DNA from 3 places in the Rothia sp. HMSC072B04 genome. Region 1 is predicted to be linked to each of the others. Evidence: predicted binding sites of a transcription regulator. Region 1 holds the regulator's gene; each other region holds the start of a gene.
What was found. Region 1 encodes LexA, which represses DNA repair genes until DNA is damaged. Its sites were predicted from a motif close to TCGAACANNTGTTCGA; they were not measured.
Positions count from the first base shown of each region.

Region 2: ruvA (Holliday junction branch migration protein RuvA) is a predicted target of LexA. The motif match lies at 5,454-5,469, and genes of this name have one in related genera.
Region 3: uvrA (excinuclease ABC subunit UvrA) is a predicted target of LexA. The motif match lies at 2,038-2,053, and genes of this name have one in related genera.

Region 1 covers NZ_KV813797.1:89,511-96,923, reverse strand. The annotation lists gene HMPREF2928_RS03290 (DUF1844 domain-containing protein) at 138-560, shown strand; gene HMPREF2928_RS03285 (HisA/HisF-related TIM barrel protein) at 716-1,498, opposite strand; gene HMPREF2928_RS03280 (type 1 glutamine amidotransferase family protein) at 1,498-2,283, opposite strand; gene HMPREF2928_RS08940 (LysM peptidoglycan-binding domain-containing protein) at 2,402-3,073, opposite strand; gene lexA (transcriptional repressor LexA) at 3,913-4,587, shown strand; gene HMPREF2928_RS03265 (ATP-dependent DNA helicase) at 4,833-6,905, opposite strand; gene hflX (GTPase HflX) at 6,912-7,413, opposite strand, start outside.
Region 2 covers NZ_KV813803.1:426,935-434,347, reverse strand. The annotation lists gene secF (protein translocase subunit SecF) at 1-988, opposite strand, end outside; gene secD (protein translocase subunit SecD) at 991-2,682, opposite strand; gene yajC (preprotein translocase subunit YajC) at 2,782-3,141, opposite strand; gene ruvB (Holliday junction branch migration DNA helicase RuvB) at 3,534-4,520, opposite strand; gene ruvA (Holliday junction branch migration protein RuvA) at 4,692-5,312, opposite strand; gene ruvC (crossover junction endodeoxyribonuclease RuvC) at 5,544-6,200, opposite strand; gene HMPREF2928_RS06065 (YebC/PmpR family DNA-binding transcriptional regulator) at 6,466-7,224, opposite strand; gene HMPREF2928_RS06060 (type 1 glutamine amidotransferase) at 7,358-7,413, opposite strand, start outside.
Region 3 covers NZ_KV813803.1:392,017-399,429, reverse strand. The annotation lists gene uvrA (excinuclease ABC subunit UvrA) at 1-2,015, opposite strand, end outside; gene HMPREF2928_RS05965 (MBL fold metallo-hydrolase) at 2,156-2,929, opposite strand; gene HMPREF2928_RS05960 (formate--tetrahydrofolate ligase) at 4,288-6,000, opposite strand; gene HMPREF2928_RS05955 (zinc-dependent alcohol dehydrogenase family protein) at 6,234-7,277, opposite strand.

The sequences.
Region 1 (7,413 bases):
GCAGAATCCCCGACAGACGCAAGGAAATAGACGCAAAACACCATAAAAATTGCGGGGACTCCTCCAGAAAGTCCCTAGAAGTGCCCACTCTTAAGGACGCATTTACCGAAACAAACGAAATATGAGATTCTAAGACTATGAGCACTGAAAACACGAACTTCCGCTTCACCGCGGAAGAAGAAACCCCCGTACACGGCCACACCGAACTCACCGAAGAGCAGGTCGAAGCCGTCAACGAACAGCTGCGCGACATCGCAGACGTACCCGCCATCGAAATCATCAGCTCCGCAGCCATCCACATGATGAGCGCTGCAGCCGTCAAGTGCGGCCTAGCAGCAGACGAAAACGCCGACGACCTCAAGGACCTCGACGAAGCACGCAAGCTTATCACCGCACTGGCAGGCCTCGTCACCGCCGCAGCACCCGAAATCGGCTCCCAGCACGCAGCGCCCCTACGCGACGGCCTGCGCACCCTGCAGCTCGCATTCCGTGAAGCATCCCCCTTCCCGGACGAGCCCGGCAAGGGCCCCGGCGAAAAGCTCACCGGCCCGGTCTACTAAACCAGCACGTGTACTAAACCAGGACGCACGCTAAACCAGCTGGTCCACTAAACCGCCCCTGGTTTATGTCATCACGAAGCCCCGTCTCCCTCACGCTGAGGAAGACGGGGCTTCGTCATATATAAAGTCCGTTCGGGTTAGCGGGAACGGTAGCTTTAGCGGAAGCCAGCAGCCTCAAGAGCCTGCTCAAAACTAAAGTTACCCACATACAGCGCCTTGCCAAGCACCACACCCTCCAAACCATGAGGCACCATGGAACGCAGCTTCTCAAGATCAGCCAGCGACGCCACACCACCGGACGCCACCACCCGGCAGGCAGTCTGCGCCAGCACCTCATCCAGCAGCTCCGCACCGGGACCCGCCAGAGAACCGTCCTTGCTCACATCCGTGACGATATAGCGGCGCACGCCCGCGCCCTCCAGCCACGCCAGCGCCTCCGCCAGATCAGGGCCCGACCAGTCGGTACCGCGAGCCACCGTCACCCAGCCCCGCTCAGGGTTATAGCGGGCATCGAGACCAAGAGCCAGAAGATCAGAATCGGCGTAACGAGCCAGAGTGCCTTCAAGCCAGGAAGAATCCGTCAGCGCCGCACTGGTCACGTTCACGCGGTCCGGATTCAGACTCAGGGCACGCTCCAGACTCTCAGCATTGCGCACACCGCCGCTGACCTGAATACGAACCGGAGCGGAGCCGCGGGCATTCTCTGCACGGACGGCGGCAACCACCTCAGCCAGAACCTCAGTATTCGTGCCGCGACCAAATGCCAAATCAAGGTCAACCAGGTGAATCCAGCGGGCACCAGACTTCACCCAGGTCAGAGCCGACTCAACAGGGTCGAGGCGCTGCTCACCACCGGACAGGGTGCCACCCACCGGGCGCACCGCGTAGCCTTCAGAAATATCAACAGCGGGCAGAAGTTCAAGAACGGGTGCAGACATTAGTTACCTCCCGCAGCAGTAGCGGAGTCTCCAGAAGACAGAGACTCAGAAGACAGGCGACCGGTCACCGCCAGGGACGCAACCCAGCGGCGCATAAACTCCGCCCCCAGCTCGCCAGAGCCCACCGGGCAGAACTGCACCGCCGTCAGCGGACCGTTCTCAACCGCCGCGATATAGGCGGGCTCGGTGACAGTCCAAGTCACCGCCGGAGGGGCAATATATTCAATGCTCTGATCAAAAGCCCACTCAAAAACGCCGTGCTCAGATTTGAAGTGAGCCTCGCCCTCAAGATCCTTGAGCAGCGTACTATCGGCGGACGGGCGCAAAGTAGCAACACCGGGAGTTACCTCGCGGGTAGAAAGCTCCACGCCCTCGCCGGGCCACTCCCCCATGCCCTGCACCTGAACCTGCCCCATCTGCGGATGCTCCACCATAATAGAGTCAAAGAGGCAGCTCAGTGCCGCACCGGCAACCAGCACCGGACGACCACCGGCAACGCGGCGGCCAATCACACGCTCAGCGTCCTTAGCTTTCAGGTCTTCGTACGCCTCAAGAGAGCTCGCACCGCCGGTAACCACCATGCCGTCAGCCTCACGCAGCTGATCGGGCACAGCGGTTACGATCACGTCCGCCCCCGCATCCTGAAGAAGCTTCACCAAGGCGCCACGAGTTCCGGGTTCCCCCAAAACAGCAACCACAGGACGAGCAGTCTGAGCATTCTGTACAGATTCAGTTTCCTGTGCAGATTCAATTTCGGTGAGTGTGGGTTCAACGGGAACAGGCATCGGTGCGCTCCTATTTCATAGGCTCAAGAATTCGACTCAAGCGCTCAGCTTGAGAGATAGCGGGTTCGGAGTCAAGACATCAACCTCATGCAGAAGCCAACCACGTACGTGTCCATGCTTAGCGCTGAGTCTGAGGAATTTCCAGACGCTGACCGGCATCAACAGAGGTGCTGGTCAACGAGTTCAACTCCATAATACGAACCACAGTATCACGGGTGTCACCCTGCGGATCCACCGCCTGAGCAATATCCCACAGGGTCTCGCCATGCTTGACCACAACGACGGTTCGAGTCACCGAAGCGTTCTCCACAGAAGCAGAAGCCGCCGGGCCAAAGAAGCTAATAGCACCGAGCACAATCAGCGCCGCCAAAGTCAGCAGAGGCAGCCCCTTCAGGAAACCGCGCACAGTACCAAGACGACGAATAGAAGCGGGAACCGCGCGCAGAAACTCGCCGCCCTTAGCCAGAAGAACACTCTTCACGCTAGGGGTCTGCGCATCAGAAGCAGTCTGCGCGCCAGAAGCTACAGAGCGAACCGGTGCCTGAATAGAGCCAGCAGGGGCAGAAGCGGCGGGAACACGAGTAGGCTGACCCACCTGAGCGGGGCGAGGCGCATGAGCCGCACGAGAAGAGCGAACAGACTGCGAAGACGCAGGCACACGAGAACGCCCCTGCATGGTGCGGGCCGACACGGTGCTGGCGGACGCAGTGCGGGCGGGGTGAAGTACCACCAAACCTGCCGGAAGGTGTGCAGAAGTGCCACGAGAAGCAATAGGTGCTGCAGTAGTCATTGTGGTTCCTTTCTCTCAGCTCGCCCCGGGGTTGCCCCGCGGGTCTAGCAATGCCGAGCGATACCCGCTCGGAGGTCCTAGTTGAGTGATAACTATGGAGTGGTGATTGTTAGGCGATAACTATTGGGTAGCTAGTCCCTAGTTAGGTCAGAGCGTCGGATGCACCGGGCTGCGCTGGGTCGCACTGGGTGACCCCGGAACCCCATCCCCTGCGCTCTCTCTTCGCCAGATGCTCCCTAGAGCATCCAAGGTAGATCATGCGAAGAGAGAGGCAGAGGATTCGAATACATTCGAACACCCATTCACTCTCCTCTCCCGAAAGACTCCGGGTTGAATCTTCGAATATTTTTCGAACATTCACCCGTAAATCCTGAATTCCAGGAGAGATTCAAGAGTATATACGAACTCTTGTTCTAAAGTCTAGCAGAGATGTACTAAAAATTTCTTCGAGTTTCGAAGAAAAAATCTAGAATATTTGTTTGAGTTTTTCGGTGTAGTGTTCTACACTGGTGTCAAGAGACGTTCCACACGCTCCTGATGAGTCCTACTCACAGCAGGTTTCTGTACCCGTTACAGCTTGGTTCTGTATCTAAATGCAGGTGCTGCTGACTGAGTTTTATAGGGCGGAGGCGCATACTCGTTGCCCGCGTATCGCTCCGGCACGGATAGAATTCCTCCACCCCCTGACGAGATAAGACCAATTTCAGCAGAACCAAAAAATTTTTAGGACACCATCGGAAAACGTGTGAAGCACCCATCCGTGCCCCGACCGGACTGTGTCTCAAACAGACTGCAGAGACCGGAATACAGAAATCGGGGCACAGACCGAAGGAAAAGAAATGGCAACAGCACCCCGTCCGGCGCTGACCGCGCGCCAGCAGAAGATTCTTGACGCGATCCGCACCGAGATTGAACAAAAGGGTTACCCGCCGTCCATGCGCCAGATTGGTGACATGGTGGGTCTTGCGTCCCTGTCTTCGGTCACTCACCAGCTCGGCCGTCTCGAGACCATGGGCTACATTCGCCGCGACCCCAAGCTCCCCCGCGCCATTGAGGTGCTGGATGAGAACGGCGTCGGCATCCACGGTAGCGCTTCCTCTTCCCTGCCCGAGCTGCCGAACTTCGAAGTCGGCGATGAGGACCTCGTACCCGTTCCCCTGGTTGGACGAATTGCAGCGGGCGGCCCCATTACCGCCGAGCAGTCCGTGGAGGATGTGCTTGCCCTGCCCCGCCAGCTGGTCGGTAACGGCAAGCTTTTCATGCTCAAGGTCAAGGGCGATTCCATGATTGACGCCGCAATCTGCGACGGCGACTGGGTGGTTGTCCGCGAGCAGCACACCGCAGACAACGGCGATATCGTTGCTGCTCTGCTCGACGATGAAGCAACCGTAAAGGTGTTCCGTCAGGTTGACGGCCACACCTGGCTCATGCCGCGCAACTCCAACTACGAGCCGATTATGGGTGACCGCGCAACCGTCATGGGTAAGGTCGTCTCCGTGCTGCGTAGTCTCTAGAAAACCACAGCCTCTAGAAGATGCAGTCTCTGAAAGACGCGGGCTCTAAACAGCCACAGCATCTCAAAGAAGCTGTTTTAAACAACACAGCCTCTAAAAGACATAGCTACGAGGCTTTTAGCTCTCTATAGAAATCACCCCGGTGATACGTAAACGTTCACGTATCACCGGGGTGATTTCTATATGTCTAAATTTATATGCCCAAAACGGGGCGGCGGCGTAGCCAGGGATGAATCTTGCCCGAGCTAACGCTCAATACTCGCCGAAAGACGAGCCAACGCGCCGGTCACCGCAGCCTTATTCTGCGTCGACCACATCGGCGGCATCGCCTTCATCAAGAAACCGCCGTAGCGTTTAGTCGCCACGCGAGAATCCAGCACAGCCACCACGCCGCGGTCAGACACCGAACGGATCAGGCGACCCGCGCCCTGCGCCATACGAATCGCCGCGTGGTGAGCAGAAACCGCCATAAAGCCGTTACCGCGATGACGGTTCACCGCCTCCGTACGAGCCTGCGCAATCGGGTCATCCGGGCGGGGGAACGGGATGCGGTCCATCACCACCAGGCGGCAAGAGTCACCGGGAACGTCCACGCCCTGCCACAGGCTCATCGTTCCGAACAGGCATGAGTCAACGTCCTCGCTGAACTCCTCCACCAGAGCCTTGAGCGAAGACTCACCCTGCAGAAGAATGTTCAGGTCGCTGTGCTCACGCATGTACTCGGCGGCACGCTCAGCGGCACGCTTCGAGGAGAACAGGCCCAGGGCACCGCCCTCCGACGCCTCGCACAGCTCACGCAGACGATCCAGCTGGCCCTCGTGCACACCGAATCCCGGAGGCTTCAAATCCCCGGCAACGTACATGATGCCCTGCTTGCGGTAGTCGAAAGGCGAACCCACGTCGATGCTCGTCCAGCGCGGCGCGCCCTCGCCCTGCAGTCCCAGGGCACCGGCGGCAACGTCAAAAGAGTCACCCACCGTCAGGGTCGCACTCGTCAGAATCACGGTGCGGTCAGCGAACAGACCGTCACGTAGCTGCAAACCGACGCTCAAGGGGGCGATGTTCAGGGTCGCCGGGTCGGTATCGGAAGCAGCCACGTAGCGGCCGTTCTCCCAACCACCCTGACGAGAAATCCACAGAACGTCCTGCTCGCCCGAAGCCTCCAGAATGCGGCTACTCATGTCGTGTACCTCAGAGACACGCGAGCGCGCCATCTGCAGGCCGGCGTCAACGTCCTGCCCGTCTGGTTTGGTATCGGACAGGGCGGTGCGGGCGGCATCATTGACCGCAGAAATAGCGGTCAAAAGGCGACCGTCCAGGCCTTTCAGCAGGCCCTCGGCAAGACCCTCGAACGCGGTCTCCAGGGTGCCGGCAGCCATTTCCAGTGCGCCGGAATCAGCCTTTGAATGCTTCTTCACGCTACGCGCCGCACGGCGAACCATCGCAACCGTCAAAGAACCAGACACGGCACCGGTCACGCGGTCCACCAGCTCATGAGCCTCATCAATAATGACCGTCTCATGTTCGGGCAGAACCTTCATGCCCTCGAAAGCGTTAATCGCCAGCAGGGCGTGGTTCGTGATGACAATGTCAGCCTCAGCGGCACGGCCACGCGCCATCTCGCTAAAGCACTCTTCCACCAGCGGGCAGCGGCGGCCCAGACACTCGGCGGCACTGACCGATACCTGAGCCCAGGCGCGGTCAGAGACGCCGGGCTTCAGCTCGTCACGGTCGCCGGTCTCCGTGCGGTCGGCCCACTCGCGCAGGCGCACCACTTCCTCACCCACGCGGGAGGTCGAAGAAGGCATGTCAAAGAGAGCATCCGGCTCGTCTTCCGGGTAGCCGCCCTCCAGCTTGTGCACGCAGAGGTAGTTATTGCGGCCCTTGAGCAGAGCCACCTGCGCCTGCGATTCCGGGCGCGGCTCCAGCGCTTGTAGAAGACGCGGAATATCGCGGTTCACGATCTGCGCCTGCAGGGCAAGGGTCGCCGTCGCAACGACAATCGGCTGGTCCGACTCCCCCACCCTCGCCAGGGCAGGAACCAGGTAGCCCAGGGACTTACCGGTACCGGTACCCGCCTGGACCAGCAGGTGACGCTGCAGTTCAAGAGCCTGCGCCACATGCGCCACCATGGTGCGCTGACCGGCACGATTCTGACCGCCAGTGGCGGCAACCACCTCATCCAGCAGGGTCAGGGCATCCTTCGCACCGGGCAGGGTCTCAAGCTCCTGTCCGGTGAATCGGGTGCCGTCGGTCCCCGGTCCGGGCCCAGTTCCCGGGGTGTTTTTGGGCGCGTTGATGCTCTCGGTCACGCTCATCCGCCCTTAGAGAGCCTCAGAGTTAGAGGGCTGCTCGGAGTCAGATGCGGTCGCCTCAGTGAGGGCGTGTGCCTCCGCAAGTTCCTCTTCCAGGATCTCCAGCAGGTCGCCCTCCAGCACATACTCGGACAGTTCGGAGGCGACATCCTCACGGACCAGAGCCACCACGAAGGTGCCGTCCGATACGAAATCGGTGCTCTTAATTTCGGCGTCCCACTCGTGCAGGCGCGAAATAATCTCACCGTGCGAATACGGAATCAGCAGCTTCACCTCAATGGAGGGGCGCGGAATGGTGTCCGCGATCTTCTGCTTCAGCTCCTCAATGCCCTCACCGGTACGCGCCGAAACGATCACGTGCTCCGGCTCGCGCTGGCGCATACGCTCCAGCACGAACGGGTCGGCGGCATCCGCCTTATTCAGCACAATGATCTCGGGGATATGGCGGGCGTCAACCTCCGCGATGACCTCGCGGACAGCACGAATCTGCCCCTCCGGGTCCGGGTGCGAA
Region 2 (7,413 bases), on a different contig from region 1:
TGCCGCTCTCCACCTTCGCGGTGTGCTCACGAATCTGAGCCTCACCCAAACGCAGCGAAGCATACAGCGGCGCAGACACGAACAGCGTGCCGAACATGCCCACCAGAATACCCACGAACAGCGACAGGGACAGGTCCTGCAGAGTACCCGCACCCAGGATGAACGCACCAATGAACAGGATCGCGCCCACCGGCAGAACACCCACAATAGCGGTGTTAATCGAACGGACCAGAGTCTGGTTCACCGCCAGGTTAATCTGCTCGGCAAAGGTCGTGTCGCGGCGTTCCAGCACATCCTCAGTGTTCTCACGGATCTTATCGAACACCACCACCGAGTCGTATAGCGAGTAGCTCAGAATTGTCAAGAAACCAATAATCGCACTCGGAGTGATCTCGAAGCCGAACGCGGCATACAGGCCAACCGTCACCACCACGGTGAAGAACAGGCCCGCAATAGACGCCAGCGACATCTTCCAGGTACGGAAGTAGAACGCCATACCAATCAGCGCAAGCACCACAAACGCGACCAGACCCCAGAACGCCTGACGGGTCACATCCGCACCCCAGGTCGGGCCCACAAACGAGGAGGTCACGTCATTCTCAGAGACGCCGTAACCCTCCTGCAGAGCCGCCTTCACCTGCAGAGTCTCATCATCGCTGAGCTTGCTCATCTGGGCACGAATCGTACCCGGCGCAATATTGGTCACGCGAACATCCGAAGCGTCCTTCGCCTTCTCGTGAATAATGCGCTCACCCGTAGCAGTATCAACGTGCGCAGTCTTCGAGACCACGAACTCCGAACCGCCACGGAAATCAATACCCAGGTTGAAGCCGCCACCAACAGCCGGAATCAGAACCGAAACCGCCATCAGCACAGCCGCAAGCAGCAGCCACAGGCGGCGCTTACCCACGAAGGGGTACGAGCGGGCGCCCGAATGCAGGTCATTACCGAAGCGGGCAAAAGCATTAGGTTTCACATCGGTAGCCATGCTTAGCTCTCCTTCTTCTCATCAGAAGCAGACTCGTCAGCCTCAGCGGCAGCACGCTCTGCACGGCGACGCTCAGCAATGCTCAGCTGCTTCTCCTCCGGGGTGCGGAGGCGACCGGCACCACGGTACAGCGGCGTAGCGCCCAGCGACTCAGGCGACAAGCCCGAGTGGCGGTGACCCTCACCGAAGTAGCGGGTATTCGCCAGCAGAGTCAGCATCGGGTGGGTGAACAGGTACACGACCACAAGGTCAGCAATCGCAGTCAAACCAAGGGTGAACGCGAAGCCCTTCACCGAACCGACCGATACCACGTACAGCACCACAGCAGCCAGCAGGTTCACAGCCTTCGACGCCAGGATAGTGCGGGATGCACGCTGCCAACCGTGGTTCACCGCCGACGGGATCGTGCGGCCCGCACGGATCTCATCACGGATACGCTCAAAGTAGACGATGAACGAGTCAGCCGTAGCACCAATCGCCACAATCAGACCCGCCACACCAGCCAGGGACAGGCGGTAATTCAACGCCCAACCCAACAGCGCAATCGCCTCGTACGAAATAATGCCCGCAACAACCAGCGACGCAATCGTCACAAAGCCCAGCAGACGGTACTGGAACAGCGAGTACACAAACACCAGCAGCAGACCAATCAGACCGGTCAGCAGACCCACGCGCAACTGCTCCGAACCCAGGGTCGCAGAAATCTGCTGCTCCGACTGGATCGTGAAGCTAATCGGCAGGGCACCGTACTTGAGCTGATCGGCGAGAGCCTTCGCCTCCTGCTCAGTGAAGTTACCGGTAATCTGCGGCTTACCATCAGAAATCACAGCCTGCGACACCGGGGAAGACAGCACCTTGCCGTCCAGCAGAATCGCGAAGCGGGCACGCGGATCATGTGCGTTCTGCGCACGAATCGCGTTCAGGCGAGAAGTAATGTTCTGGAACTTCTCACGAGCCTCATCGTTGAACTGAATGTTCACAGCCCAACGGCCCGTAGTCACGCCCTGACCGCTCGTCTCCTGCGAGTGGCTTGCGGTAGAAATATCGCTACCGCTCAGCTCCACAGGACCCAGAATGTACTTCTCCTGACCGTCAGTGGAGCACGCCACCATCGGCTTAGTCGGGTCCGCACTATCGGCGTCCTCATTGCGTGCCGCGGTGCAGTCCTTCGCCTCGTACTGCTTGTACAGGTCCGCCGTAATCCAGTTACGGTCCGAACCATCAGTCGGCTCCGCAGACGGCTTGGGCAGCTTATCGTCCGCAGTGCGGGCATCCTCAGCCACCGCAGTACCGGCACCAGAAAGCAGCACCGGGCGGAACGTCATATTTGCAGACGCCTGAATCAGCTGACGAGTCTCAGCGCTAATCGTTCCGGGAACCGAAACAACTACGTTATTACCCGAGCCGAAGGAGGTGGTAACCTCCGCCTCCGAAACGCCGGCACCATCAACGCGCTGACGAATAATCTCAACCGCCTGGTTCAACTGCTCCTGGGTGACGTTCCCATCCGAAGAGCCATTGACCTTCGGAGAAAGAATCATCTGAGTACCACCCGAAAGGTCCAGGGCGAGCTTCGGTGCCCAAGAACCTCCCGAGTAGGTGGTGCCGAAAATACCGGCAGCCATAACAACCATGAGCAGGACCATCGAGAGGAGTGCCCCTCGCGCGGCTGCAAGCGGTGAACGCTTAGCCATAATGTTCCTTCTTCGTGTGAATAGTATTGAGTGTTCTACAGATTCCGTAACGCGAAAACCCGACGCCGCTCACTGGGCGCCGGGCTCATACGCGCTGAATTACTTAGCAGTATCAGAAGAGGTATCGGAAGCGGGAGCTTCGGATGCGGTAGCCTCGTACACGTCCTCGGTCAGGGGCGCTGCGGGGGCTTCCTCCTCAACGACGGCCATAATCGCGTTCAGTGCCAGGGTGATAACAACACCGTCCGCAATCTGAAGCTGCAGCTTGTTGTTCTCAAGGTCAGTGCTGACAACGGTGCCGTAGATGCCGGAACCAGTCATCACCTGGGTGCCGGGGACGAGAGACTGCTGCATTGCGCGCAGTTCCTCCATCTGCTTACGCTGACGCTTCTGGGCGGAGAACATCATCCATGCCAGCAGCGCCATCATGGCGATCATAATCAGGAGGTTAAAATCCATGGTCTCACTTTCACATCCGCACCCGTGCCGCTCACCGCGAGGGTTGAGCGTACCAGAAGGTGTGGAATCGTAGATACAGTACGTATCCATCCTACGCGAGAGCATGAGCTTTAGCGCCCCGAACCAGCGTTTTTGTGAGGTTAACCTGAGTTTTGGACTCTCTCGGCGTAATTTTATGTCGCCGACAGAGCCCGGTAGAGCCCAATGGAACCCGACAGCGCCTGCAGAACCGGTAGAAGAGTGCCGCGCCTGCAGAAGAGTTACCGCCCCTGCAGAAGAGATACCGTGCCTGTAGAAAAGCTACCGGGGCACAGAGAAGCCCGCAGGAGGCGGATACCTCCCACGGGCTACTACAGTGTTATCAGCTGGTGCGGGCCTAAGCTGATACGGATCTAGAGTTGAATCTCGGGCGCTTCCAAGCCGAGGTGCTCCCACGCCGCGGGCAGAGCCACACGACCGCGCGGGGTGCGACCAATCAGGCCCTCACGCACCAGGTACGGCTCGGCAACCGTCTCCACGGTCTCCGTCTCTTCACCCACCGCAATGGCGAGGGTGGACAGACCCACCGGGCCACCGCCGAACTTGTGAATCAGCGCCTCCAGCACGGCGCGGTCCAGACGGTCCAGGCCGCGCGAATCTACCTCGTACATGTCCAGCGCGGTTGCGGCATCGGTCGCATTGATGCGGTCCACACCGTTGACCAGTGCCCAGTCACGCACACGACGCAGCAGGCGGTTCGCAATACGCGGCGTGCCGCGGGAACGACCGGCAATCTCGGTGAAACCCTCGGAGGTAATCTGCATATCCATCAGACCAGCGCTACGGCGCAGCACCAGCTCCAGCTCCTCCACCGAGTAGAACTCCAGGTGACCGGTAAAACCGAAACGGTCACGCAGAGGACCGGGCAGCAGACCCGCACGGGTCGTCGCACCCACCAGAGTGAACTGCGGCAGCTCCAGCGGAATGGAAGTCGCACCCGCACCCTTACCGACCACAATGTCCACACGGAAATCTTCCATCGCCATGTAGAGCATTTCCTCAGCCGGGCGGCTCATACGGTGAATCTCATCCAGGAACAACACCTCACCGGGAGTCAGCGAAGACAGAATCGCCGCCAAATCACCCGAATGCTGAATCGCCGGACCGGAGGTGATGCGCAGCGGCGCCTCCATCTCTGCCGCAATAATCATTGCGAGAGTGGTCTTACCCAGACCGGGAGGGCCCGACAGCAGCACATGGTCGGCGCTACGGCCACGCATCTTCGAAGCCTCCAGCACCAGGGACAGCTGCTGACGCACACGGCGCTGACCCACAAAGTCGTCCAGGGACTTAGGGCGCAGTGCTGCCTCAATCATCTTCTCTTCAGGCTCTTCTTCCATCGCCACCAGGCGCTGGGCGGGAGCTGAAGACGCCTGCGTGCCGGGCACCTGACCGGGAAAATACCCGCCGGAAACCAGGGACGCCGCGGGCTGCGGCTCATAGGGATTCTGGCTCATAGAATTCTTCTTTCACAAAAGTTTGAGTGGGATACATCGAACAGGGCGCGCCGCTTAGTGGCGGCCCACCGTGTTCTGAGTACCCAAGGATGCGAGCACACCACGCAGAGCCACACCCACCGGCTCAGTCTCTGCGGCAGGGTTGTGCTGCACGTAAGCGTCAATAGCGGCGGAAGCGTCCTTCTCGCTCCAGCCCAGAGAGGTGAGAGCGTCAAGCACCTGCGGCTTCCAGACAATGCCCTGGCTCAGCGGCAACTCATCGGTCTGGCCATCGCTGAGAATCAGCTTGCCGGCAAGCTCCAGCACAATACGGCGGGCACCCTTCGGACCAATACCGGGAACCTTCGTGAACGCCTTATCGTCACCGGTCGCCACGGCGCGCTCCACCTCAGCGGCAGTGTGAACACTCAACACCGCCAGAGCAATACGCGGACCAATACCGGAAACCGAAAGCATCATATCGAACACTTCACGCTCGGCAGGCTCCGAAAAACCGTACAGAGTCATCGACTCTTCACGCACAATCATGGTGGTCAGCACGGTAGCTTCCTCACCGGTGCGCAACTTGGAGAGAGTACGCGCGGTAGCGTACACAAGCATGCCGAAACCGTTCACGTTAATCACCGCATGATCAAGGCCCACCTGAGCCACACGACCGGTCAGGGATGCAATCATTTCTCTCCACCTTTCAACACCGCGCCCACAGATTGAGGCTCGCGGCAGTGTGAGGGCACCGGGCACTCCGGCACCCACAGAACGCACTCCCCCAATTCAACGGGGAGACATTACAAGTATATTAGAATATTTCTTCTGGAATCAAGCATATATTCGAACTTCTTAGCGAATACATGCGAGCCAGCAAGAGGTACGAAAAAGCCCACGAAGGCACCTCTAGCGGCGGCATCTCTAGCGACGAGCGCGCGCCTCCGCCTCCATCCAGGCACGCTGCGCCGGAGTCAACGACCCACCACGGCGAGCCTTTGCCGGGCGTGAACCCTGGTGAGTCTGCGTCTGAGCGGACATATTAATGCCCGAACCGATACCGCCGCCACGCCAGCCGTGACAGATCGCAATCGCCAGGGCATCGGCAGCATCGGCGGGCTTCGGCATGGATTCCAGCCCCAAAATGCGGGTCACCATGCGGCCCACCGACGCCTTGTCCGCGCGGCCGCTACCGGTCACCGCCGCCTTCACCTCCGAGGGGGTATGGAAGAACACCGGCACGCCGCGCATCGCCGCAGCAGAAATCACCGCGCCCGAAGCGTGCGCCGTACCAATCACCGTGTTCACCTGCTCCTGAGCGAAGATACGCTCAATCGCCAGGGCATCCGGCTTGTAGGTGTCGAGCCAGTGGGAGGCGGCGTTGAAAATCCAGAGAATACGCTGGTCCAGGGACTCCGCCGGGATTGTGCCGGCAACACCCACGTTCACGAAGTGCGCCTTACGGTCGGCGGTCATATCGAGCATGGAGAAGCCGCAGCGGGTCAGACCCGGGTCAACACCCATGATGCGGGTTGCACCCGGCACACGCTCCACAGCGGCGGCAGTACGGTTCTCACGCATGCTATCGCGTGCGGCAGGTTGAGCAGCGGCCATCATCTCCCCTTTCGACAAACTCCCTCTAGAATCTCTAGATTCTAGCCCTTCAGAATCCTAGCACCCGGCACCGGGGCACGCCACGGGAACGGTCACCGCACGCGCCCTCAAACGCAACATCCCCAGACGCTAAGAAGCCACTCCCCCAACCAGCCACCGCGCGGCGGCTCGGTTAAAGGAGCGGCTTCTTCAAGCATCAGATATCAGAACCTGAGTGATTACTCAGCTGTGATTACTCAGCTTCCAGCTCTGCCATGACCTCAGCAGAAACGTTAGCGTTCGAGTAGACGTTCTGAACGTCGTCGAGCTCTTCAATAGCGTCTGCCAGCTTCATGAACTTCTTAGCACCCTCAGCGTCCAGATCAACCTGCATGGTCGGACGGAAGACCGGGTCGTCGTTGTTGTACTCCAGGCCAGCCTCGTCCAGTGCCTTACGGATCTCGGGCAGGTCGGTCGGTGCGGAAACAACGGTGAACACGTCGCCCTCGTCCAGAACCTCTTCGGCACCTGCATCCAGAACAGCCATCAGAACGTCGTCCTCGGTCAGACCGTCAGTCTTGGTGACCTCAGCAACGCCCTTACGCTCGAACAGGAACGCAACCGAACCCTGGTCAGCCATGGTGCCGCCGTTACGGGTCACAGCCAGGCGAACCTCAGACGCTGCACGGTTACGGTTATCGGTCAGACACTCAATGTACAGAGCGGTACCCTGCGGGCCGCGTGCTTCGTACATGATTTCGGTGTAGTCAATGGTCTCACCGGTCAGGCCAGCGCCACGCTTGATTGCGCGGTCAATGTTGTCGTTAGGAACGGAGTTCTTCTTCGCCTTCGACACAGCCAGGTCAAGAGCGGGGTTACCAGCAATATCAGCGCCACCCATACGTGCCGCAACTTCAATTGCCTTAATGAACTTCGCGAAAGCCTTCGCGCGCTTAGCGTCGATAGCAGCCTTCTTGTGCTTAGTAGTCGCCCATTTAGAGTGACCGGACATTCGTATCTCCCTTAGTCAAAACCTCTGCACGGACACGGCGAAACGCCCCGCGCACTGTACTATAACTCAATCAACTATACCGTAGCGGAGGCGCACACCACCTCAGAAAGTGCACGCCACCGCCAGGAATAGGCTAGCGGGGGCGGGACGCAGCCGAAGCGCGCGCCTTCTCCACCAGCGAGTCGTCAA
Region 3 (7,413 bases), on a different contig from region 1:
ACGAGGGTGGATTTACCCGATCCAGACACGCCGGTCACCGCGGTGAATACGCCCAGCGGGAAGGATACGGTCACGTTCTTGAGGTTGTTTTCGCGGGCGCCGCGCACGGTCAGCTCGCGTTCCTTGTCCACGGAGCGGCGGGATGCGGGCACCTCAATGCTACGGCGGCCAGCCATGTAGTCGCCGGTAATGGACTTGGTATTCTTCAGCAGCTCCTCAAAGCTGCCGGAGTGCACGATTTCGCCGCCGTGCTCGCCGGCGCCGGGTCCTACATCCACAATCCAGTCGGCCTCGCGCATGGTGTCTTCGTCGTGCTCAACCACGATAAGCGTGTTGCCCATGTCGCGCAGCTTGGTCAGGGTTTCAATGAGGCGGCGGTTATCGCGCTGGTGCAGGCCGATGGAGGGCTCGTCGAGCACGTAGAGCACGCCGACCAGACCCGAACCGATCTGGGTTGCGAGGCGGATGCGCTGCGCCTCACCGCCGGAGAGCGTACCGGCGGAGCGTGAGAGGGTCAGGTAGTCCAGGCCCACGTCCAGCAGGAACTGCAGGCGCGCGTCAATTTCTTTGAGGACCTGCTCGCCAATCTTGGCTTCGCGGGCGCTGAGCTGCAGGCTACGCACGAAGGCGAGCGCGTCAGCCAGGGACAGGTCGGTAATGTCTGCGATGGACTGGCCGCCGACCTTCACACCGAGGATGGTCGGGTTCAGGCGCGCGCCACCGCAGGAGGGGCAGGCAACCTGGCGCATGTACTGTTCGTAGCGGTCGCGGGCGAAGTCCGATTCGGTTTCTTCGTGCTTGCGCTTGATGTACGCCTTCACGCCTTCGAATCCGGAGGTGTAGCGGCGTTCGCGGCCGAATCGGTTGCGGTAGGACACCTCAACCTTGTAGTCCTTGCCGTCCAGGATGGCGGCGCGGGTCTTGGCGGGCAGGTCCTTGAAGGGGGTGTTCAGGTCGAAGCCGAGCTCCTCCCCCAGGCCTGCGAGCAGGCGTAGCCAGTATTCGGTGGTTGCTTTGCCCTGCGACCAGGGAGCGATAGCGCCCTCGCCGAGGGTCAGGTCGGGATTGGGTACGAGCAGTTCGGTGTCTACTTCCAGGCGAGAGCCGATGCCGTCGCAGGCGCTACATGCGCCGAACGGCGAGTTGAAGGAGAAGGCGCGCGGCTCGATGGTGTCAATCTGCAGCGGGTGATTATTGGGGCAGGCGAGGTTTTCACTGAAGGAGCGGGTGCGTTCGGGGTCGTCCTGCTCGCGGTCCACGAAGTCGATGAGCACGCGGCCGTCGGCGAGCTTGAGCGCGGTTTCGATGGAATCGGTCAGGCGCTGATGGATACCGTCCTTAATGACGATGCGGTCGACGACCACCTCGATGGTGTGCTTGTACTGCTTGGCGAGCTTGGGCGGGTCGGAGAGCTGCACGGTTTCGCCGTCCACACGGGCACGCGAGTACCCCTGGGTGAGCAGATCCTTGAAGAGGTCTACGAACTCGCCCTTATGTGCGCTGACGACGGGTGCGAGGATCTGCAGGCGGGTGCGTTCGGGGTACTCCTGCAGAATATCCACAATCTGCTGCGGGGTCTGCTGGGTGATTTCTTCGCCGCATTCGGGGCAGTGCGGGTGGCCGATGCGCGCCCAGAGCAGACGCATGTAGTCGTAGATTTCGGTGATGGTACCGACGGTTGAGCGCGGGTTCTTGGAGGTGGACTTCTGGTCGATAGACACCGCCGGGGAGAGGCCCTCGATGAAGTCTACGTCGGGCTTGTCGACCTGTCCGAGGAACATACGCGCGTAGGAGGACAGCGACTCGACGTAGCGGCGCTGACCTTCCGCAAAGATGGTGTCGAAGGCGAGGGAGGACTTACCGGAGCCGGAGAGGCCGGTGAAGACGACCATCGCATCACGCGGAATGGTGAGGTCTACGTTCTTGAGGTTGTTTTCGCGGGCACCCTGAACCCGGATGCTGGTCAGATCGTTCGCTTTGAGTGCGGTGCTACCGTGTGCCGGGCGGGGTGTCATCGAAAATCCTTTCGTCTTATCTTCGAACTTAAATTCTACACCCTCACGCCTTTCACCAGCGGGATTATGCGGCGGGTGAAGGCATGAGGGTGCAGTACTTATATGAGGTGGACTAGGAGGCGCAATTCATCAAGTGCGGCCTACCAGCCGCGGGTTCCCCACTCTTCCAGGTGGGGGCGCTCGTCGCCAAGGGTGGTGGAGCGGCCGTGGCCGGGTAGCACGATGGCGTCATCTTCGAAGCCGCCGAAGAGCTTTTCGAGCACGTTGGAGAAGAGCTCACCGAACTGCTGCGGGGAGTCGGTCTTACCCACGCCGCCGGGGAAGAGAGTGTCGCCGGTGAACAGCAGGGTTGCGGGGGTACCGTCTTCCCAGGTGGCTTCGAGGGTGTAGACGATGGATCCGGGGGTGTGGCCGGGCACGTGCAGGGCGCGGATGACGGTGTCGGAGAGGTAGAAGTCGAAGCTTTCGCCGCCGGTCAGTTCTTCTTCGACGGTGTAGTCTTCCAGTTCCTTAATCTCAGCAGCGTCAGCTGCACCCGCGGAGGTCACGGCACCGGTGAGGTGGTCGAGCTCCTTAATAGCGCGGATGTGGTCCCAGTGGCCGTGGGTGACCAGGATGCCGGTCAGACCGATTGCGCGGGGCCTGATGGAGTTGAAGTCCTCTTCCTTCTCCATGACGCGCACGCGGCGTTCTTCGCCGTCTGCCAGTTCAAGCTGCGGGCAGTCATTCAGGAGCGCGTCGAGAGTGAAAGCGTAGAGTTCTTCTGCGTCGTCTGCAGGGTCGATGAGCACCTGCTCGCCGGTGGCGCGCATGGTGATGAGGTAGACGCTGTTGTCCATCTCGGAGACGCTGAACGCACGGACGGTCAGTTCGGGGTTCTCGAAGATGAGGGTGGGTTCGGGGTAAGTAGTCATAGTTCCAGTGTAGGGGTTGTGACCGCACAGCATGCGCCTATGCGGTTCGCTCCCCTATCAGCGCATTCGGCGTTGAACGCGCGGGATACATGTACGGGTGCATGTGCGGGTTGTATGTATAGGATGCACAGGGAACAGATTCTGGAGCACGCTCGGTACGGATTGGGTTCAGCGCGGATTAGGTTTCGGCTGGATCCCGCCCGGCTGAGGGTTCAGTGAAATTCAAACAGCGAAATTCAAAAGTTAAACAGAGAAGCGACTGCGCATCGATACACAGTCGCTTCTCATGACACCCAGGGGTATCTATCACTCACTCAAACACAAGCAACCCGAGGACTTTGGAAATCTCACGATTACTTGATGACTCAATAGTAGCGAACTTTTTGGGGGCTGTTTTACCACCCAATTTGGTACGGAGAGCCGGATTTAGTGACCCGCACCTCATTGTAATCATTCTGTAATAAAAACAGGTGTTTTTTAGGGTATCCATACGTACCAATTTCATTTTTTTCGAGTTTTAGCGTGACTTATTTCACCCAAAATAATTTTAGAATTTCCCTCTTTTGGCACTTCGGTGCACCTTTAACTTAAGCTCCGCACTCGGCAATCCCAAAGGTTCAATACCCAGTTTTAGCCCGGTATTCTGCGGAAGTAGAGGGTTAAGGTGAAAGTATCTTCAAGTACTTGCAACTTCATAAGCGGGAAAAAATGTACTGCTCACCGTTCAAAATCTACACAATTATTCGCGCGAGGGCAAAATCAATTGGTCTGTTTTACCCCTGTAGGTACCCCCTAAAGTAGAGGTTTTATTACAAAACAATAACATCAGCCCCACTTTCAGGTTCACTGAGTGCACCCATTAAAACCCCTTTCAAAAAGCAAAATACCTAGTCAATGCCGTATTTTCACAAAATGCAAGACAGTGTGTCACTAAAAAATCAACCTCTACAGATTGTTTAATAAAACCTGACCTTCAAGCACAAATAGAGCCCAATTATTAACCAGCACGTACCAATTCCGCCCTCAAAACAGGCGCTATAGAAGCCTCAATGAAAGGTTGAAAGACCCCTCCACTAGGGGTTTCAGGATCCTTCACTCCCCCTGGTTGATGCCTGGTTGCAGCCTAGTTTCAGCCCGGGTTGTAGCCTGGCTGCAACCTAGTTTCACTCTATTTTCAAGAGCTCCGCTCCCCCGCCCTCAAGCGTTGCGCACCTCGTATTCGCCCCTCATGCTTCCATATATCTGGGGCAGAGCCACTCCACAAAAGCGCCACAGGCTACAGCAAAGGCGGCGCCTCTCCCCCGCTGTGGGGAAGGAGCGCCGCCTCCACTAGCTATAAATCAGCTGGAACAGCCGCCTTAGGACAGGCCGATCATCACGCCATTCTCGTCGAAGCCGATGCGCTCAGCTGCGGGGCTCTTGCTCAGACCCGGCATAGTGCGCATGGTGCCGCAGATAGCGTAGACGTAGCCAGCACCTGCAGCCAGGCGAACCTCGCGCACGGGCAGAGTCCAGCCGGTCGGTGCGCCCTTCAGAGTTGCATCCGAAGAGATGGACAGGTGGGTCTTCGCGATAACCACGGGCAGGTGCGAGTAGCCCAGCTCAGCGAAACGCTTCAGCTGCTTAGCGGCAGCGGGAGCAATCGAAATGCCGTCCGCGCCGTAGACCTTGGTCGCAACCTTCTCAATCTTGGTCTCGATGGAGTCCTCAAGATCGTAGGTGTACTTCAGATCCGAAACGTCGTCACATGCCTCAGCAACCACGTCCGCCAGGTCGGTGGTGCCCTTACCGCCCTCAGCCACACCGCGGTGGATAGCGACGCGAGCACCGGCTTCCTCAGCAATACGGCGGATGGTCTCGTGCTCGGACTCGAAGTCGGTCGGGAAGGCGTTGATTGCCACGACCGGCTGAACACCGAAGTTGCGCACAATCTCGATGTGCTTCTTCAGGTTCTCTGCGCCCTTCTCCACGTCGGAGGGGCTTTCCTGCAGCATGCCTTCGGGCAGGGGCTTGCCCGGAACGATCTTGTACAGGCCGGAGTGGGACTTCAGGGAGCGCACGGTTACGACGAGCACTGCTGCGTCCGGCTTCAGGCCGGAGACGCGGCACTTGACGTTGAAGAAACGCTCCGCACCCATATCGGCACCGAAGCCAGCCTCGGTAATCACGTAGTCGGAGTACTCCAGACCAACGTAGTCGGCGACCACGGAGGAGTTACCGGTTGCGATGTTGCCGAAGGGGCCCGCGTGAATCAGTGCGGGGGTGTGCTCCAGGGTCTGCAGCAGGTTCGGGTTGATTGCGTCTGCCAGGATGACGGACATTGCGCCGTCAGCCTTCAGGTCGGCTGCGGTGACGGGCTCGCCGTCGTAGTTCAGGCCGATCACAATCTTTGCCAGGCGCTCGCGGAGGTCCTTGAAGGAGGTTGCCAGCGAGAGAATCACCATGATTTCGGAGGCGCTGGTGATGTCGAAACCGGTCTCGCGGACCACGCCGTCCATGCGTTCGCCCAGGCCCACGACGATGTTGCGCAGGGAGCGGTCGTTCATGTCGATAACGCGGCGCCACTCGATTGCGCGCGGGTCGATGCGCAGCTCGTTGCCGTGGTGCAGGTGGTTGTCGATCATGGCGGCAAGCAGGTTGTGTGCTGCGGTGACGGCGTGGAAGTCGCCGGTCAGGTGCAGGTTCAGCTTCTCCATGGGAACGATCTGGGAGTAGCCGCCGCCTGCTGCGCCGCCCTTGATGCCGAAGGTCGGGCCCATTGCGGGCTGGCGCAGAGCCAGGATTGCCTTGCGGCCGGTCTGTGCGAAGCCCTGTGCGAGGGAGACGGAAGTTGCGGTCTTACCTTCACCGAGCGGGGTGGGGGTGACTGCGGTAACCACGATGTACTTGGAGCCGCGCTTGCGGGCAGTCTCTGCGTTGGTGGTTTCGTCGAGGAGGACCTTAGCGACATACTTGCCGTAGGGTTCAAGGCGATCTTCGCTGATGCCGTTGTCTGCTGCGATCTTGTTAATAGGCCAAAGATCGGCGGCAAGTGCGATTTCGAGGTCGGAAGGGAAAGGCTTCTTCGTCATTGTCATCCTTCGAGTTGTACGAATCATGCTCTTTTATTCTATGCCTTGGCTCACTCATTTGTCCCTCACCTCGCCGGAAGGTGGCAAATAAACCCAATTTTTAATGCACTAATCCCCGCGACCGGCACCCTGCGCTCACGTGGAGCGGCAGGATCGGTGCGGGGATTAGTAGCGCATATACGCCGGGTTGCGGGTACAGCAGCCGGTATAGGAACCGGCGATACGAGCGGCTATTACGGCATAGTCAGCAGAACCTTGGTAGCGGTACGCTGGTCCATTGCCTCGTAACCCTTAGCCGCCTCGTCAATGGGCAGAACCAGGTCGAAGACACGGCCGGGCTCAATTTCGCCCTTGTAAATCAGGTCGATGAGGGTCGGCAGGTACTTGCGCACGGGGGCGGGGCCACCTTCCAGGTGAACCTGCTTGCCGAAGAGCTTATCGGTGCCGATGGAGCTGTCGTGCGGCACGCCCACGAAGCCGATGTAGCCGCCGTGGCGTACGCAACCGAGAGCCTGGTCGAAGGACTGCTGAGTGCCGACAGCCTCCGCGACGCCGTGTGCGCCCACGCCGTCGGTGAGCTCCAGAACCTTGGCGATGCCCTCTTCGCCGCGCTCTTCCACAATGTGGGTTGCGCCGAATGCCTTAGCGAGCGCCTGACGTTCGGGGTTGCGGGACATGATGATGATCTTCTCCGCGCCGAGCTGCTTAGCGCCGATAACTGCGCTCAGGCCGACCGCGCCGTCGCCAACAACGACGATGGTCTTGCCGGGGCCTGCCTGCGCTGCGTCTGCTACGTACCAGCCGGTGCCGAGCACATCGGATGCCGCCATCAGGTGCGGGATCTGCTCTTCGGTGGGTGCGGCGGGGGTCTTGACGAGGGTGCCGTCTGCGAAGGGTACGCGGGCGTATTCTGCCTGGGTGCCGTTGGAGCGTGCGCCAATGAAGGCGTCGCCTGCCGCGATTGCCTTGAGGCAGCGGGAGGGGTAGCCTGCGGTGCAGGTTTCGCATTCGCCGCAGGAGATGCAGAAGGAGCCTACGACGAAGTCGCCGGGGGCTACGGTGGTGACCTCGGAGCCGACCTCGACGACCTCACCGATGTATTCGTGGCCCATTGCCCGGTGGTCAACGGGCTGTGCGCCGCGGTAGGGCCACAGGTCGGAGCCACAGATGCAGGATGCGGCGAGCTTGATGATGGCGTCGGTGGGTTCGAGGAGGGTCGGCTTGTCGACTTCGTTGACGACGACTTTGCCGGGGGCTTCCATGACAACTGAACGCATGATGTTCCTTTCAAATCTGCGTTGATGGTTAGTCGTATCAGAGTACGCCCCGCACCCCGATATATCAATAATTTTTTATGCTACGGGGTGAAGGTAAAAATTCCGACAGTCGGAACCAGAAAGACCGCTCCAACTC